2 regions of the Paenibacillus sp. FSL K6-1330 genome follow, and region 2 is predicted to be linked to the other one. Evidence: predicted binding sites of a transcription regulator. Region 2 holds the regulator's gene; the other holds the start of a gene.
The links. Region 2 encodes CtsR, which represses protease genes until heat stress. Its sites were predicted from a motif close to ATGGTCAATAAAGGTCAAACA; they were not measured.
Positions count from the first base shown of each region.

Region 1: clpP (ATP-dependent Clp endopeptidase proteolytic subunit ClpP) is a predicted target of CtsR. The motif match lies at 1,655-1,675, and genes of this name have one in related genera.

Region 1 covers NZ_CP150269.1:227,640-230,790, forward strand. The annotation lists gene NYE54_RS01120 (DUF4163 domain-containing protein) at 1-437, shown strand, start outside; gene NYE54_RS01125 (hypothetical protein) at 598-843, opposite strand; gene clpP (ATP-dependent Clp endopeptidase proteolytic subunit ClpP) at 983-1,579, opposite strand; tRNA gene NYE54_RS01135 (tRNA-Arg) at 1,741-1,815, opposite strand; gene NYE54_RS01140 (sugar-binding domain-containing protein) at 2,186-3,151, shown strand, end outside.
Region 2 covers NZ_CP150269.1:6,718,851-6,722,001, reverse strand. The annotation lists gene NYE54_RS30800 (sugar kinase) at 1-508, shown strand, start outside; gene NYE54_RS30795 (GntR family transcriptional regulator) at 517-1,233, shown strand; gene NYE54_RS30790 (CtsR family transcriptional regulator) at 1,595-2,056, shown strand; gene NYE54_RS30785 (UvrB/UvrC motif-containing protein) at 2,081-2,605, shown strand; gene NYE54_RS30780 (protein arginine kinase) at 2,644-3,151, shown strand, end outside.

The DNA.
Region 1 (3,151 bases), 940 kb from region 2:
TCACAGGTGCTGAAGGGAATGCTGAAGAATTCCCTCCTTCGGAATCCAATCTCTCCTACGAATTCAGTGGTGACTTTGTGGTTCATTACAACCAGAACGATATCCTGAGCATTACGACGTATGATTATTCTTATACCGGCGGCGCCCATGGGATGACCTTCCGTAAAAGCTTCACCTTCTCCTTGAAGGATGGCAAGCAAATGAAGCTGGGCGATTTCATCAACATGCAGGGCAAGAATAAACAGAAGCTGAACAACCTTGTGCTGAACACGATGAAAAAAGAAGGGGGCTACCTCGGCGGATTTGAGGGCGTGCCTGCGGATGCTGATTTTTATGTGAAGGATAATGCTGCGATGCTGTACTTCCAGCTTTATGAGTACACCGCGTATGCCTATGGATTCCCGGAATTTGAGCTGAACCTGAAAGAGTGGAAGTAAGAATATACGGTAAGCGGTTTGTGTAAACTGCAATCATTTATTTTCATACTATAGCTTGTCTAGAAACATTATGTTGTCCTGATGTAACGCTGTGCTGGAACCATTGGCGGAAAATCCCTTGATCACGAAGGAGTGGAGCGCATACTCCCGCTTCCTATGATCAGGGGATTTTCGCGTTTATCGAGAGGCTTGCCTCGATGACAATTTGCATGTTTTGTACATTTTGCACACTGCTTCTGCACGGTGCGTGGCTTTCCTTTATTCCCCTCCTTTCAAGGTAAGGCAGGCCTTTTAGGAGGGGCGCCTTACCGTCTTTAGGTTTTATTGAAAAAGTTGTCCCCTCCAGTGAGAGTATCCCCGGAGGAGCAACGCGTTCGCCTTTGAAATCGGGAAACAACCTATCCATTCATTCCAGTTTCCTGATTTCAACAGCGACCGAAGGGGATACTCTCACTCTCCCGAATTGAAGTTTTCAATAAATCCCCTTCAGAGAATAAGAAAGGGCAGGCACCAGATAACGGCGCCTGCCCTTTACTTCATTTCTTTTATAAGCCTTGCGGCGGTGTATTCTCTAATACTTGATCGATCAGGCCATATTCTTTGGCTTCGTCGGCCGTCATGAAGTAGTCGCGATCGGTATCCTTCTCGATGCGCTCCAGCGGTTGGCCAGTGCGATCAGACAGGATGCGGTTCAGCTTGTCACGCATTTTGAGAATGCGGCGAGCACGGATCTCAATATCCGTAGCTTGACCCTGTGCGCCGCCGAGCGGCTGGTGAATCATAATCTCGCTGTTAGGCAGACCGTAACGTTTGCCTTTAGCGCCTGCGTTGAGCAGGAATGCACCCATAGAAGCAGCCATGCCGACACAGATCGTCGAAACGTCCGGCTTAATGAACTGCATCGTATCGAATATCGCCATACCTGCGGTAATGGAACCGCCAGGACTGTTGATGTAAAGATGAATATCCTTCTCAGGATCCTCAGCCGACAAGAACAGCATTTGGGCAATGATGGAATTGGCGACCACGTCATTTACGTCGGAGCCGAGGAAGATAATGCGGTCTTTCAGCAATCTGGAATAGATGTCGTACGCCCGCTCACCGCGGTTGCTTTGTTCAACGACCATAGGTATAAAACTCACGTGGAAAACCTCCTCTTAAGTACCTCATATAAATACTGTTACCGTATTACCCACATGATAAACAATTTAAATCAAAAAGTCAAAGATAGTCAAACTATTGGGTAAAAAAAAGAGCCGTCATGGGCACTTTAGGGTAATCAGTATAGAGAATAAAGATAAAATGGCGCGCCCGCGAGGAATCGAACCTCGATCTCAGGCTCCGGAGGCCTACGTCATATCCATTGGACCACGGGCGCATAAGAAAAATGTCTATCGACGTACATTCAAAGAAGACAGACCGCGTTTAGCGGTAGTTTTTCTTGCGATATCAGGAAGCTGACTCCGCGAAGTTTATACTTTCTGATATCTAAAAAATTAGCAACGAAGTTGATTATACCGCATCTATTTCAAAAATACAATAGCAGACAAAACTTTGTTCCTATTATATAGACAAGCCTGTAGTTGGTCATAATGAATAAGAATGCTTGGGGTAGAGAAATATACTTTCGGACACTTGCAACCGGCAGGATTATTGGTTAGAATAAGGGTGGGACTTAAAAAGTTCAACTGGGACATTTTACGACCAGGTAGAGGAGAGCCGAGACGAAGTTTGCAGGAGTGGAATGCATGCGTAACCTATTAGAAATACAAGAGCAGCTTCTGCCGGATCTGATGGAAATTCTTAAACGAAGATATTCCATCCTTCATCAGATCAAGCTGTCCGGAATTGTTGGCCGAAGAACATTGGCTTCATCACTCTCGATGACCGAGCGTGTCCTCAGAGCAGAGACTGATCTTCTGAAAGCGCAGGGGCTAATCGAGATTGAAACGCTTGGCATGCGGATCAGCAGCTCAGGGATATGCTTGCTGGAGGAACTCGAACCGGTTATGAATGAGTTATTCGGACTGGTTGAACTGGAAGAGAAGATTCGTCAGGCTTACGGGCTTCGTAAAGTGGTCATTATTCCCGGTGACAGTGAGTTATCTCCGGAAGTCAAACGCGAGCTTGGCCGTGCCGGAGCAAGAACGCTGCTAAGCTTTGTAAAGGATGGAGATACGATCGCCGTAACAGGCGGCTCCACGCTCGCCGAAGTAGCAGAGCAGATGTCCTCTTTACCTGGTGGCGAACCGCTGACAAGCACTTGGTTTGTGCCTGCCCGGGGCGGTCTCGGGGAGAGTGTCGAGATTCAAGCGAACACCATTGCCTCCAAGATGGCAAAGCGTGTGGGGGCTGAGTACCGATTACTTCATGTACCAGATCTGCTAGGCGAAGATGCCTACCAGTCTTTGGTGCAAGATCAGCATATCCAGGAAATTGTGGATGTGATCAGGCGCTGCCGAGTCATTATTCACGGCATCGGAGATGCCATGGAAATGGCAAGAAGGCGGAAGCTGGATGAAAACTCTATTCAGAACTTGCAGGCAGATGGCGCGATTGCGGAATCCTTTGGCTACTACTTTAGTGAAGATGGTGAAGTTGTCCACAAAATGCTTACCCTTGGGCTTCGGCTTGAGGATATTATGCAGACAGAGACGATCATCGGCATTGCTGGAGGGCAAGGCAAGGGCAAGGCGATTCACGCGGTGCTAAAA
Region 2 (3,151 bases):
TCGTCCCACTTTATGGGGGCCGGACCGCTACGAGTTTGCCAAGCCGCACTATGAGGAAATGCTGTCTTTAGCGGATATCGTTTTTATGAATGAGAAAGATGCCATCTATATCCTTGGCATGGAGACGACCCGGGAGGATCAGAGCGAACAACTGCAGGAGTTGATCCCGAAGGTGGCAGCGAAGTATAATATTACGGTTGCGTCGGGTACCCACCGCAAGATCAACGGGGATAACACTCATTCCCTGCAAGGCTATCTCTACACGGATGGAGCGTTTCACTTTTCCAAAACCTTGACGTTTTCCGTCCATGACCGTATCGGCGCGGGTGATGCCTACGCCAGTGGGGTGATTCACGGGATCTCGGAGGGATATGAACCGAATCGGACGGTTGATTTTGCCGCAGCTGCGGCGATGCTTGCCCATACCGTAACAGGGGATACGCCGACGGCGAGCGAACGCGAAGTGCTTCAGGCAATGAGTCATCATATGTCTGACGTGGAAAGGTAGGAGGAAGCATGTCGATCACGCGGAAGAACGGTCCGTTATACTTGCAAATCAAGAAGATCATAAAAGATCGGATTCTGCATGGGGAGTATCCACTTGGCTCCCATATTCCTTCCGAGCCGCAGCTGGAACAGGAATTTACCGTTAGCAAAATGACGGTCCGCAATGCAATCCAGGAGTTGTATCAGGAAGGGTATGTAGAGAAGCGGAGCGGGGTAGGAACGATTGTGACCCGGAACACTTCCTTCTCCAAGCTTTCCAAAGGCAAGCTGTTCACCGAGATTCTGGTCGAAGAAGGACACCAGATTCGGAAACGCCACCTGAAGACGGAATGGGTGCTCAATGAGCCGGATAGCGAATTGTTCTTAAAATTCGGGGAGCGGTGCCTGCTTATTGAACGTTTGTATTTACTGGACGGGAGCCCTTTCATTTACTACACCCACTATGTGTCATCCCAAGTGGATATGGGTGAAGAGTTCGGTTCCACCGAACTGCCGTCTCTGTATGACCGCATCGAGGAGAGTCAAATTACGCTGGAGAATTTCCGCGACCGTTTTCTGGCGACCGTGGCAAATGAGGAGATTGCCTCCTTGCTTGAAGTAAGTATAGGCGCGCCGTTACTGAAGCGGCTCAGATCCTCATATGACGGGACAGGCAGTATCATTGAATACAGCATCGGTTATTACAATACGGAATTACAGCACTACTTGATCAGTTATGACGCTTGAAGATGTAGACGATACAGGAGCACGATATGGAGAAGTGGCCTTGAGACCGGTTTTCACCCGGCATGAAGGCTGCTTCTTTTTTGTTGCCCCTGAAATGAATTGTTCTTGGGAAAGAGGCTATAAGCGGTCAAAGAACTGGGTACAATAAGAATAACTGCTAACCGCGATAAATTGAGAAGAACCCTCTTGGCAAAATGAAAAAATGTGCTATAATGAGATCAAAGTCAAAGAAAGTCAAAGTCAACGAGAGGGTTCGCTGATTTTGATTATGGTTAAAATTAACGTATAAGCAAGGCTCTGTGCGGACGTGTAAGATCACTATCCGTCTTAACGTTTCAAACAGTGGAGGATGAACAGACCAATGCGTAATATCTCTGATATTATCGAACAATACCTGAAGAGCATACTGCAGGAAAGTCCGGAGGGTACCGTTGAAATTCAACGCAACGATCTGGCGGAGCAATTTTCTTGCGTTCCTTCCCAGATCAACTACGTGATCAGTACACGGTTCACGCTGGAGAAGGGCTTTCTTGTCGAGAGCAAGCGCGGCGGGGGCGGGTACATACGCATCCAGCGTATCGAGCTTCCCCAGCATACTGCACTCCAGCAGCATCTTCACCATACCATTGGCAGCATGATTGATCAGACGGTGGCTGAAGGATTGATTTACCAGCTGGAGGAATCCCGGTTTTTAACGAGGCGGGAGGCCAGCCTGATGCGGGCCGCCATTTCGAGGGAGTGCCTGAATGTGAAGCTTCCTTATCGGGATGAGCTGCGTGCAAGGATTATGAAAGCGATGCTTATTTCTTTATTAGGTAAGTGAGTCTGTGTAAGGAGGCATCGGATTATGTTATGCCAAGAATGCGGTAAACGGCCGGCGACACTTCATTTCACCAAAATTGTGAACGGGGAGAAAACGGAGTTTCATTTTTGTGAAACCTGTGCCCGTGAAAAAGGGGAATTGATCCCCGGCACGTCGAATGGTTTTTCTATACACAGTTTGCTGTCAGGTCTTCTGGATCTGGATCCTTCAGGCAAGGGCCAGAGCCCCGGTGCAAAAATGGCTCAGACGCTGCAATGTGAAGAATGCGGTATGACGTATTCCCAGTTCAGCAAGCTTGGCCGGTTCGGCTGCAGCTCGTGTTATAAATATTTCTCGGATCGATTGGATCCATTGTTTAAGCGAGTCCATGGGGGGACTTCCCATGTCGGCAAAGTGCCGAAGCGTACGGGTGGCCGGATTCAGATCAAACGCCAAATCGATGACCTTAAGAAGGAGCTTCAAATTCGGATCGTGCAGGAGGAGTTTGAAACGGCTGCCGAGATACGGGACCAAATCCGTGAGCTGGAGCGAAATATGGCTCAGGGATAAGATTGTAAGATTTTGCACTTTAGTAGGAGGAATGCGTGATGTCTAATCTCCGGTTTACCGATTCGGCGCTGAGCGAGTGGATGCGCGGGAACGGTCAGGATTCCGACATTGTCATCAGCACCCGTGTCAGGGTGGCGCGCAATCTGCAGCATCTTCCTTTCCCGCTGCTGGCAACGGATCAGCAGTCAGGAGAAGTGCTAGAGCGCCTGACGGATGTATTGAAGAATAAGGACGATTTGCAGGATTTCGGGGATTTGCATGTAATTAAATTAAGTGAGATTGATGAGCTGGATAAGAAAGTTCTTGTTGAGAAGCATCTAATCAGTCCCAATCTGGCGAATGAATCCCGAAACGGTGCAGTCATCCTTACTGAAGATGAATCCGTCAGCATTATGATCAATGAAGAGGATCACCTGCGCATCCAGTGTTTATATCCCGGATTTCAGGTTCGTGAGGCATGGGCACGTGCGACGGCGCTGGATGATGTTTTTGAATCCGAGATCGATTATGCGTTTGATGACAAGCGAGGTTATCTTACAAGCTGTC